Regions from separate parts of the Brenneria tiliae genome, predicted to be linked through region 1. Evidence: predicted binding sites of a transcription regulator. Region 1 holds the regulator's gene; each other region holds the start of a gene.

Region 1 (3,171 bases):
GATAATATTGACTACCCTTATCTGCTGGCCATGTTGCAGGGATCGTTTATTTCCCATATCAACACCCTGGTGGTGCCCGGCGGGAAAATGGGTCTGGCGATGGAGCTGATTATGGCGCCGCTGGTGCAGCGCCTGCTGGAAGGGAAAAAAATCGAATAGTCCGCCGCGGCAAAAGCACCAGCGGGCGATACGCCGAGGATTACCCCGCTATGCGGACTTCATGACTGTGCGTGACCTCGACGGCTTTATCCAGCATCAGCGCCACCGAGCAATAGCGCTCCGCGGAGAGCGCCACCGCCCGTTCCACCGCTTTCTCCGTCAGCCCTGTGCCCGTCACGATAAAATGCAGATTAATATGGGTAAACAGGCGCGGCGCTTCCGTTCTCCGCTCCGAGGTCAGTTTAACCTCGCAGTCCGCCACGTCATGACGGCCTTTCTGCAGGATCGACACCACGTCAATCGCACTGCAGCCGCCAACCGACATCAACACCATTTCCATTGGGCTTGGCGCCTTGTCTCCCGAATTGCCATCCATCAGCACCTGATGCCCGGACGCTGATTCACCAAGAAAAGTTAAACCTTCAATCCACTTTACTCGAGCCTGCATGCCGCCTCCGCTAAAAATTTTTTGAAAATTTATATCGTTACTGTACAAAAACACGCTATAACCAAAGCTTCATCATGCTGAAGCGAGACAACACAAGACAGGTCCTTCAAGCTGTGTTACAAACGAAAATAGAATCTGCCTTTTCTGGACAAACTCAGATACCGGGGAGATGATGATGTCGCCAGATAGAGGCTCCAGTATATTCCCTGACGTCATTCTTCCTAGACGAATTTTGAATGTTTAGCAGTAATACGCCGTACAGGGAACTCTGAGCCCTGTGATTTGCGCAGTGAATTACAACAGAGGATGATAGCGAATGGTTCTCGGCAAACCGCAAACAGACCCGACTCTCGAATGGTTCCTTTCTCATTGTCATATCCACAAGTATCCATCGAAGAGCACGCTGATTCACCAGGGTGAAAAAGCAGAAACGCTTTACTACATCGTGAAAGGCTCTGTCGCAGTGCTGATCAAAGATGAAGAAGGCAAAGAAATGATTCTCTCTTATCTCAATCAGGGAGATTTTATCGGTGAACTTGGCCTGTTTGAAGAAGGTCAGGAGCGCAGCGCCTGGGTACGGGCGAAAACGGCTTGTGAAGTTGCTGAAATTTCTTATAAAAAGTTCCGGCAGTTGATTCAGGTGAATCCCGATATTCTGATGCGCCTGTCGGCGCAGATGGCCAGCCGACTACAGGTAACTTCAGAGAAAGTCGGTAATCTGGCGTTTCTCGACGTTACCGGCCGTATTGCTCAGACGTTATTAAACCTGGCGAAACAACCCGATGCCATGACTCACCCCGATGGCATGCAAATAAAAATCACCCGTCAGGAAATTGGGCAAATCGTCGGCTGTTCACGCGAAACCGTGGGCCGTATTCTTAAAATGCTGGAAGACCAGAACCTGATCTCCGCACATGGTAAAACGATTGTGGTTTACGGCACCCGTTAAACCATTCCGTTACCCTACAACAAAAAAGCGTGAAGCGAGTTTCACGCTTTTTTTTATCACCATCAACGCAGGTCTCATATTTACCCCTTAGTTAATGAGCAGGGTATTTATTATCAAAATAAATTATTTACCGGCAATGTAAATAGCCTTACCAACAGGCTTAATCTATTATTTTCAATATCGGCAAAATAAAAATCAGCCATGATTTATAAAGTTATATTTTAATATAGATCAATAAAACTCCATTTTTATTTATTTTAAGAAAATCCCTATTAATATGGATATCCGGGGGGATTTTTCAGACAAATCCACCTTATATGAATATATTGCTGAAAACAGAAACCTATGGAAATAAAAAAAACCATCATGAGAATATAACTTATTGATAATAAAACAATAAATATCTTATGCGTAATTTTAATTGGCAATTTAGCTTTCATAGAACCCTCCTTTCCTTTCGATTATTCAAAAGACGCATTGAACTCACCGTATTGAATTGTTTTATTTTTGTGATAACACTGATGCGGGTTTTTGATAAAACTGAAAACTGATATTCCATTTTTAGCGAAAAATCCAACCTTATTACCCTGGGCATATGGAACGATAAATGCCTTAACGAAAGTTATATTCCAACAGGAGATAATCCTTATGAAATACCTACTGCCTTCAGCCGCCGCCGGGCTGTTATGTCTTGCCTGCCAACCAGCGATGGCGGCCGATACCGGCGGCTATGCCACCACCGACGGCGGCAACGTTTCCGGCGCCGTCAATAAAACGGCCGGTTCGATGCAGGACATTGTCGATATCATCGCGGCAGCGCGTCTGGACTCAAGCGGTAAAAAAGTGTCAGGCGGCGCCTACCCCGTAGTCATCACCTATAACGGCAATGAAGATGACTTAATCAAGGCGGCGGAAGCCGATATCTGCGGTCAATGGAGCAAAGCGGCGCGCGGCGTGGAGATCAAGGAGTTTACCAAAGGCATTACCATCCTCGGCGGCAATGGTTCCTCAGCAAACTTCGGTATCTGGATCACCAAGTCCTCCAACGTCGTGGTGCGTAATATGCGCATGGGGTATATGCCCGGAGGCGCCCAGGATGGCGATGCAATCCGCATCGACGACTCCCCGAACGTCTGGATCGACCATAACGAGATCTTCGCGAAAAACCATGAGTGCGAGGGCACGCCGGACGGCGATACCACCTTTGAATCCGCCGTGGATATCAAAAAAGGCTCGACCAACGTCACCGTCTCCTACAACTACATTCACGGCGTCAAAAAGGTCGGCTTAAGCGGTTCCAGCAATAGCGATACCGGACGCAACCTCACCTATCACCACAATATCTACAGCGACGTAAACGCCCGGCTGCCGCTGCAACGAGGCGGTCAGGTGCATGCCTACAACAACCTCTATTCCGGCGTCACCAGTTCAGGGCTGAACGTTCGTCAGAACGGCATCGCATTGATTGAAAGCAACTGGTTCGAGAACGCGAAAAACCCGGTGACATCCCGTTACGATGGCTCGAATTTCGGCACATGGGAACTGCGCAACAACAACATTACCAAACCCGCCGATTTCACCACCTACGGCATCACCTGGGACAAAGATTCCAAAG
Region 2 (3,171 bases), on a different contig from region 1:
TCCGTCACTTAATTTATTGGCGATAACCCCGTGGTTATCTGATAACTGACCGTATTATCCTTTATTGTGCTGCACTGTTCCTTTGATATCACAATAATTTGCAGAAAATTACGCTTGGGCGCGACTGACGGCAGGTTTCAGGATAAACAGGAAGAAGAAGCGCGCCGCACTAGGTATGCGGCACGCCATAGATCACGCGCGCAGCAGCATATACAGGCGAAACAGATAAACCAGCAGAATTGCGGATATCAGGTTGCTCAGGCCGTTTAACAGCACGGCCATCACTGTGGGTGAAAATACCGTGATTTTGGTCACCAGCAGCAGAATGGCGATTTTGGTCAATAACCACAGGATCACCGCCGGCGCCGTCACGCGCAAATTGGCGTAAGCCAGCGTTGCGCTGGTTTTCATCGAGCTGAATACGCCGCGTTTCTCGGTGACGGCAATCACCGGGGACAGGCTTAAGGCGATAGCCAGCAGTACGCCCGGAATGACCAGAAACAGCATGCCGAGCTGAACCAGCAGGGTGCAGAGCAGGATCAGCAGAAACAGACGCGGCAAAACGGGAGCCGAAGCGCCGATCGCCCGCAGCGCGCTGGTGCGGTTTCCGGCGGATACCATCTGAATCAGCATAATGATGCCGCCGGTAAGAAGAGCGTTGCCGATCAAGGCGGAAAAGGTGCCTGCGGCAGACATTTTAAGCAGTACGGTTTGCTGTTCCGGCGTCATCTGCTGTATCAAATCCATTAAGCCCAGTTCGACGGAGGAAGAGAGATCGCCGCCCGCGTTGTTCAGCGTTTGCAATTCTTCACTTCCGGGAGCGAAAGCCTGATTCAGGATGACAGTAATGAACGCCGTCAGCAGTGACATCATTAAAATGGTGATGAACTGGTTACGCGTAAAATTCATTGTGTCACGGTACAAAGTGTTAGCCGTGATAGGCATGCAAGCTCCTTGAAAAAAGATGACCAATAGTACTTAGCCTGCAATTGTAACCTGTTACGCCAGACTGTGGCACCCCGTCTATATCGCGATGCGCGCATTTCTTATCTTTCGGCCCGCTGCGTTTCAGTTTTGACGTCCAGCGGCGCCAGCCCGTAGTGGGCCCGGGCGCGGTCGCAGGCATCGTTTACCTGACCGTGGGCGCCGGACGGCATAAATTCGCGGCACGGGGAGGGGCGGTCGGCGTAAATCGAACAGCTTACGTTTTCGCCAATATCTCCCCGCAGCGCGCGGCAGCGGGGATTTTTGCCGTTTGAACCCTGCATACAGCGTAAAAAAGGCGAAAGCGGTTCGGTAAGTCGAACCGGCACTACGCCGCTGCCGTCATCGGCCTCGGCCCAGTAAAAAGAGACTCTGAAATAGGCGCAACAGGCGCCGCAGCGCATACAGACGTTATCACTCATTTGATTACCCACCGCCCTGAACCGGTATTGAATCATAGTAGTCCGAATAAAAATTTACCGCTGAAACTCTCCCTTTGGCAGGGTATTTTCCCCTGAACGCATTTTATGTCCTTATTGGCTGTTTTTGATATAGATCAATTCTTGTGTTTTTAGTGGGTTATGTGAATTTGATAAGGGATGAAATTTTCGAAAAACTATTTAAAGATGTGATCTGGCTTAAAACAAGAATGGTGGCATAAGGGTATATTTCGCTCGAAATTAAACCATACAAAGGGAGTGGATAATGAAAAAGGCGTCTTTTGTATTACTGGCGGCAGCGCTTATGCCAGCCTTTGCCCAGGCTCATCAGGCGGGGGATATTATTATTCGTGGCGGCACGGCGACCGTGCGCCCGGTGGAAGGGTCCGACAATGTGCTGGGCAGTCTGGGCTCGTTCAAGGTTGACAATAATACCCAACTGGGGCTGACGTTCAGCTATCTGGTGACTGACAATATTGGCGTGGAGCTATTGGCGGCGACGCCGTTTACCCATCGCGTGGGGTTGAGCAGTCTTGGCGGAACCATTGCCGAAGTCAGTCATCTGCCGCCGTCGCTGGTGGCGCAGTATTATTTCGGCGACAAGACCGATAAACTGCGGCCTTACCTCGGCGTGGGCATAAACTACACCCTGTTTTATGATGAAAAATTCAACCAGCGTGGGAAAGAAGCCGGGGTAAGCGATCTGAGCCTGAAAAATTCCTGGGGGTTGGCGGCGCAGGCCGGTCTGGATTACAACCTGGATAAAAACTGGCTGATTAACGCCTCGCTGTGGTGGATGGATATTGACACCGAGGTGAAGTTTAAAGCCGGCGGAGAACAGCAAAACGTCAGCACCCGTTTGGATCCCTGGGTGTTTATGTTTGGCGTGGGCTACCGTTTCTGATTTTAATAAAATGGCGTTGCCATTACTTTATCTTGGTTTTAATAAAAAACGGCGGATTTTACTCCGCCGTTTTTGCAGACAGGAAATAACTACTAATGAGAAAAATTCTATTCTGATGATAAAGCTAATTGTTCAAATTTACTAATAATTAGAAGTTGTACTGGACGCCTGCACGATAGCGAGTTTGGCGTTCGTCGGTGTTTTTACTTCCTTCAACGTTGGCCAGTTGGACATAAGGCGTCCAGTTTTTGTCGAATTTATACGACAGTTTCAGATCGTGAGTCATGTTGTCGTTTTCCTGATCGGCGATATAACCGAACGCGCCGGCCTTGGTATTCTTGTTATATTCGAATTCATATTCAATGGTGAAGTTGGCCGGCAGTTTATACCCCAGCGTACTGGTGATGGTATAGCCTTTCATATCGGTAGGGGCCGAGCCGCCGATATTATTGCTGTAACGCTTGTAGAACGGACGATAGCGCAGACCGTAGTACAGCGAATCAGTGATATTGGCCGTGCCTTTGATATAAGGGCGGTAGTTGTTGGTATCGGAGTCCGTCACCATGTTGAACCCGCCTTCCAGGCCGAATACCTTATCGAACTTATATAGATAGCTGGCGGTTACCTCGGTGCCGTTGCTGACCGTTTCGTTATAGGGTTTATTGGGCGTGCTGTCATTGCCGTGCTGTTTCCATTTGCCTTCCAGAGACAAACCAAAACCATTGGCAAAGCGGTTGGATATCAGTAAACGATCCTGGTGGTTTGCATTCTTCGTATCTTTCATTTCATGGCGATAGTCAATCGTCACAGCCATAGCGTTTAAGCTGATTAAAGAGGTTATCA
Region 3 (3,171 bases), on a different contig from region 1:
TGCCGATGCCCCGATCGGCTATCTCTATCACCAGCTCCTGTTCGCCATCGTAAATATAAATCTCTATCGGGTCGTGCGGCGCTTGACCGGCGAGGGTCGCCTCCACCGCGTTGTCCAGCAGGTTGCCGATGATGGACATCAGCTCGGTTTCGCTCAGCGCGGCGGGGATGTCGGCAAGCTGACAGCGGGGATCGAAGATCATCTCAATCCCTTTCTCTTTGGCGGCGGCGTATTTACCCAGCAGTAGCCCGCACAGAGCGGGCGAACGGAAGCGCCGGGAAACAAAATCCAGCACCACCTGCGCGCTTTCCGACTGGGCTTCAATGTAGCGGATTGCCTCATCATAACGTTTCAAATGCAGCAGCCCGGCCAGCGTGGCCGTCCAGTTCAACTGCTCGTGGCGCAGGATGCGCAGGCTGTTGGCATAACGCTTCACCTGGCTGAGCTGCATACTGAGGGTATGAATATCATTTTTGCCGCGAAAGCTGATAACCCACCCCTGCAGCTGGTCTTCCAGCAGGATACGCACGCGGCTGGCGATCACCGTGGCGTGATTAAAGCGGCAGATTTCGTCGTGGGTATCGCTGATCCACATCTCCTGACCGGAGAAAAAGGGAACCGGCTTGATCACCTCTTCAATGGGCCGGCCCCGCAGTTGCTTGGACGGCTCTGCGAGGGCCAGAATCTCTTTGGCCGCATGGTTGATCGCCGCGATGCGATGCTGCTTGTCAATGGCGATCACCCCTTCATAAATGGATTCCAGCAGGGCTTTCTGTTGCCGAACCAGCAGGCGGATCTCATGGGGTTCCAGACCGAACATCTGTTTTTTCAGATTACGGGAGAACCACCAGGAAAAAATGAACAGCGCCACAAACATAACCAGGATAACCAGTAAAATATGCGCCAGCTTGCTGAAGGTAAGGTTATCGATATGCGTTTTCAGATAACCGACCGACACAATGCCGATAACCTTGTCGCCATCCATAATCGGCGCTTTACTGCGCAGCGAAATACCAATCCCGCCGCGGCGCACGGAGATAATGCTTTTCCCGGCCAGAACCTCAAGATTATCGCCGCCCACCATGGCCGTACCTATTTGCCGGCCGTCTTCCGAATGAAAAAGGTGACGGCCGTGGTTATCGCCGATAACGATATAACTGGCGTCGCTGCGCTGTTTTAGCTGACGCGCGAGGGCATCGATCTGTTTGACGTCCCGGCTTTTCACCGACTCGATCAGTGAAGGAATAACGGCAATTTCTCTCGCCTGTACCTGCGCACGGGTCCCCAGTTCGGAATAAAGCTGTTGGTCGATATCATGCCAGTAATAAACGCCGGTTAATATCAGCAACAGAGAGAAGAAAATAATCAAATAGATAAACAATTTGATATGAAAAGAAATTCTCAATGCCATGATACAAACAACCCGTCTGGTTAGCGGAAAACAGTCGGCTAATTTAGCATGAATAAAAATAGTTAGGCACAAGGAGCTAGAAACTTGTGAGCAGCTACACGTTTATAATTTAACCATTAGATGTTTCAATAATTACATATTATAAAAATTACGTTTAAATATATTTTTGGCAAACATCTCAATTACTTTTTATCAACATAACGTTTTTTAGGAAATAAAAACCATAAAAAACATAGAAACCATAAAATTTACACCCGGCGCCGGGTGTTAATAACAATATGTTTTTTATATACTTTATTTATTTAAACCATAAAAACCATAAGTGCCTTTAAAACTCATTTTTTAATTTGAAGCTAATCACATAATAATGATCTCCGTTCCCTATGATGTGCGGACAAAATAAAACGGGGATAGGGTTATGAGTACGACTGAAGATTCATATGTTGTGGCGGGTAATGAAGCAACCAGGAAGACCTCATTAAAGGAAAAATGGTGGCACATTCTTGATACTTACAAAGTGGGTATTATTCCGGTGCCGCTCTTTTTACTGGCGGGGGTATTAATCGGCATTGACTGTCTGAATGGCAAATTGCCGAGTGATATTGTGGTGATGGTCGCCACGCTGGCCTTCTTCGGTTTTGCCTGCGGCGAGTTTGGCAAACGCCTGCCGATTATCGGCAAAATGGGGGCGGCGGCAATTTGCGCCACCTTTATTCCGTCGGCGATGGTTTATTACGGACTGCTGCCGGATGTGGTGGTTGAATCAACGACCAAATTCTATAAAAGCACCAATATTCTCTATCTCTATATCTGCTGCATTATCGTCGGCAGCATTATGAGCATGAATCGGCAAACGCTGATTCAGGGCTTTATGCGTATTTTCTTTCCAATGCTGTGCGGCGAAGTGGTCGGCATGGTCGTCGGTATGGCGGTCGGCATCGCGCTCGGCATGGATCCGTTCCAAATCTTCTTCTTCCTGATTCTGCCCATCATGGCCGGCGGCGTGGGCGAGGGGGCAATTCCGCTGTCGATAGGCTATGCTACCATTCTACATATGGAACAAGGAGTTGCATTGGGACGAATTCTTCCTATCGTGATGCTGGGCAGCCTGACCGCGATTATTATCGCCGGCATGCTGAACCAGCTTGGCAAACGTTATCCGCACCTGACCGGCGAAGGCGAACTGATGCCGAACAAGGGCAACAACCTGAACAACCCCGACGGCGGTACGCCGGTAACCGGCTTCAGCAGCAAGGCCGATGTGACCGCCATCGCCTCCGGCGCGCTGCTGGCCGTCCTGCTTTATATGATCGGCATGCTGGGGCACAAGCTGATCGGCCTGCCCGCGCCGGTCGGTATGCTGTTTGTCGCGGTGCTGGTGAAACTGGTTCACGGCGTGTCGCCGAAAATGCTCGAAGGTTCGCAGGTTGTCTACAAATTCTTCCAGACCTCGGTGACCTACCCGATTCTGTTCGCGGTCGGCGTGGCGATTACGCCATGGCAGGAACTGGTGAACGCCTTCACGCTGCAAAATCTGCTGGTGATTATCAGCACCGTCGTCGCCCTGGTGGCCACCGGCTTCTTTGTCGGCAGAAAGATCGGGATGCACCCCATTGACGTCGCCATTGTTTCCTGCTGCCAGAGCGGGCAAGGCGGTACGGGGGACGTGGCGATACTGACCGCGGGCAACCGGATGGTGCTGATGCCGTTCGCGCAGATCGCCACGCGCATCGGCGGGGCGATTAACGTATCGATTTCGC
Region 4 (3,171 bases), on a different contig from region 1:
TATCCGAAACACGCTTGCGGCGTGTTCTCTATGCGCTAACCACGACCATCGACAAGCATGCAAAACAGGGGTATGGAATGAAAGGATTGATGGAATATCGTTCACGCTGGCTGCTGCCGGCACTGATGTTTTTTATGGCGTTGCAGCTGGCCGGCTGCGGTGACTCCGAGGCCGATCAACGCCGGGCGTTTACCGATTTTCTGCAAAGCGTCCAACTGCAACAGGATGGCAAATTACCGGCGCTCACCGAAGAACAAAAGAAGAGCTTCGGCCCTTTTATCAATGACTACGCGGTATTGACCACCTTTTCCCAGCAGGTGAATCAAGCGGTGGCGGGGAGCCTGACGCCGCTGCTGGAGCAGATCTCCCGTATTCGCGTCCCGCGGGATTATCTGTCGCAGCGCGACAACCTGCGACAGTCCATCGGGGCGCTGAATCTGCTGGGGCAGCAGGTACAGGCCGCAAAAGCCCAGGCGGATAATGCCCGCCGCGCGCTCAAACAGCCGGAAGAATTACAGGTCGCCTATGAACGGCTGTATACGCGGACCGTCACGCAGCCGACCAATGCATTGCTGCCGCTCGTCCCCAGCGCCATCGCCTTTGCGCAAAGTCTGATTCAGGTGGGGGATTACCTTGAGGCCCAGGGCGATCGGGTGGTGTTCGGTGAAGCAACGGTGCAGTTTCATACGCCCCAGCAGGTGGCGCAATACAACAGCATGGTCGCCAACCTGCCGATTCAGCAACGGAATTTAATGACCGCGCTGAAAGGAGTAAACGGCGTTCTCCGTCCATAATTACCCCGCCATACGTCTAATCCGGCGACGCAATGAAAATAAATTGTGATTTGCGTCGCATAAAACAAACAAGCACCCATCTCTAAAATGTGACGTTCATCACATATATGGCGTGAACGCCATCCCCAAACTTGCCATTTTTTTAATTTTTTATCTTTTTTTGTGAACTGAGTCACCTGTTTGTATCGTTGGTGTGGGGTGTTTGTGTGATTTATGTCACAAAAATGCCGCCATGTTGCGCTATTGAAACGGAGTGCTAGAGTCCGCGTTACATACAGTAACACCGGCGGATAGGCGTTATACCGTCTCACAATAATTATCACGCGCTCTTATTGTCAGCGCGTTTCAATAGGGGTGTGTTTTTATGCTTTCACCAGATATCAAGATCAAAGTTCAGAACTTTGGTCGCTTTCTGAGCAACATGGTGATGCCCAATATCGGCGCATTTATCGCCTGGGGTATTATTACCGCACTGTTTATACCTACGGGCTGGATCCCCAACGAGACGCTGGCGAAACTCGTCGGGCCGATGGTTAGCTATCTGCTGCCGCTGCTGATCGGCTATACCGGCGGCCGCCTGGTGTTCGGCGAACGCGGCGGCGTGGTCGGGGCGATCACCACCATGGGGGTGATTGCCGGTACGGATATTCCAATGTTCCTCGGCGCCATGATCGTCGGCCCGTTGGGCGGCTGGGCGATTAAACGTTTCGACGGCCTGGTTGACGGCAAAATCAAAAGCGGTTTTGAAATGCTGGTCAACAACTTCTCCGCCGGCATTATCGGTATGCTGCTGGCGATCCTGTCGTTTCTGGCCATCGGTCCGCTGGTCGAAGTCTTTTCCCAGGTTCTGGCCGCCGGCGTCAAGATCATGGTGCAGAACAGCCTGCTGCCGCTGACCTCTATTTTCGTTGAGCCGGCAAAAATTCTGTTCCTCAACAACGCCATCAACCACGGCATTTTCTCGCCGCTGGGTATTCAGCAGGCGACGGAGACCGGGAAATCCATCTTCTTCCTGATCGAGGCTAACCCAGGCCCCGGTATGGGCGTGCTGATGGCCTATATGTTCTTTGGCCGCGGCAATGCGAAAGAGTCCGCGCCGGGCGCGGCGATCATCCACTTCTTCGGCGGCATCCACGAAATTTATTTCCCTTATGTGCTGATGAACCCGCGGCTGATTATTGCGGTGATCCTGGGCGGGATGACCGGCGTATTTACGCTGAGCCTGCTGAACGGCGGCCTGATCTCTCCGGCGTCGCCGGGTTCTATTCTGGCGGTATTGGCCATGACGCCGAAAGGCGCCTATTTCGCCAACGTAGTGGCGATTGCGGCGGCCTTCGCGGTTTCCTTCGTCGTTGCCGCCGTTCTGCTGAAAAGCGGTAAAAACAAGGGCGAGGAAGATATTGGCGAGGCCACCCGCCGGGTGCAGGATATGAAAGCGACCTCCAAGGGCCAAAGCCGCGCCAATGGCGGCGTTAGCGGCGACCTGAGCACGGTACGTAAAATCATCGTCGCCTGTGATGCCGGCATGGGGTCCAGCGCCATGGGGGCCGGGGTGCTGCGCAAAAAAGTGCAGGATGCCGGGCTAAGCAATATTTCGGTGACCAACAACGCCATCAACAACCTGCCGGACGATGTCGATCTGGTGATCACCCACCGCGATCTCACCGAACGCGCCCTGCGCCATGCGCCGCAGGCGCAGCATATCTCGCTGACCAATTTCCTCGACAGCCAACTGTACAGCGATCTGGTGGCGCGTCTTGCCGCGGCGCAGGGCGAAGCTTCTGACCAGCCCGCGGCGGTTGCCCCGCCGGCCGACGCCGCTGCAGCGCCAAATCTGTTCCAGCTCGGCGCCGAGAATATTTTCCTTAATCAGCACGCGGCGGATAAAGAACAGGCCATTCGTTTTGCCGGCGAGCAGCTGGTGCAGGGCGGCTTTGTCAAGCCGGAATACGTGGATGCCATGCTGGAGCGTGAAAAGCTGACTTCCACCTATCTGGGCGAATCCATTGCGGTGCCGCACGGCACCATCGAAGCGAAAGACCAGGTACTGAAAACCGGCGTGGTGTTCTGCCAGTACCCCGACGGCGTGCGTTTCGGCGAGAGCGAGGATGACGTCGCGCGTTTGGTTATCGGTATCGCCGCCCGTAATAACGAGCACATTCAGGTAATTACCAGCCTGACCAATGCGCTGGATGATGAAGCGGTGATTGAACGCCTGACGCATACCCAGGACGCGCAGGAAGTGCTTGACCTGCTGTCCGGTAAAAAGAACGCCTGACTATAGGGTAGCGCCGCCCGCGGGCGGCCTCTTTTTTCTTCGTTCTAAAAGGGTAAGTATAATGAAAGCATTACATTTCGGTGCCGGTAATATCGGCCG

Evidence for each region. The regulator CRP, encoded in region 1, controls carbon source genes, mostly activating them, when cyclic AMP is high. The targets are predictions, from matches to a motif close to ATGTGANNNNNNTCACAT.
Region 2: the regulator CRP is predicted to act here: its motif matches at 1,529-1,546, upstream of ompW (outer membrane protein OmpW).
Region 3: the regulator CRP is predicted to act here: its motif matches at 1,757-1,774, upstream of MFP24_RS21890 (2-hydroxycarboxylate transporter family protein).
Region 4: the regulator CRP is predicted to act here: its motif matches at 882-899, upstream of MFP24_RS18130 (PTS mannitol transporter subunit IICBA).

Annotation. Positions count from the first base shown of each region.
Region 1 covers NZ_JAKPCB010000096.1:48,868-52,038, forward strand. Annotated here, with positions in the region: gene MFP24_RS10215 (phosphoribulokinase) at 1-159, shown strand, start outside; gene MFP24_RS10220 (OsmC family protein) at 200-607, opposite strand; gene crp (cAMP-activated global transcriptional regulator CRP) at 924-1,556, shown strand; gene MFP24_RS10230 (polysaccharide lyase) at 2,205-3,171, shown strand, end outside.
Region 2 covers NZ_JAKPCB010000103.1:512,085-515,255, forward strand. Annotated here, with positions in the region: gene MFP24_RS23195 (YciC family protein) at 193-945, opposite strand; gene MFP24_RS23200 (YkgJ family cysteine cluster protein) at 1,047-1,406, opposite strand; gene ompW (outer membrane protein OmpW) at 1,690-2,328, shown strand; gene MFP24_RS23210 (oligogalacturonate-specific porin KdgM family protein) at 2,477-3,171, opposite strand, start outside.
Region 3 covers NZ_JAKPCB010000103.1:228,928-232,098, forward strand. Annotated here, with positions in the region: gene MFP24_RS21885 (ATP-binding protein) at 1-1,411, opposite strand, end outside; gene MFP24_RS21890 (2-hydroxycarboxylate transporter family protein) at 1,830-3,171, shown strand, end outside.
Region 4 covers NZ_JAKPCB010000101.1:267,824-270,994, forward strand. Annotated here, with positions in the region: gene MFP24_RS18125 (DUF3053 domain-containing protein) at 78-794, shown strand; gene MFP24_RS18130 (PTS mannitol transporter subunit IICBA) at 1,159-3,072, shown strand; gene MFP24_RS18135 (mannitol-1-phosphate 5-dehydrogenase) at 3,134-3,171, shown strand, end outside.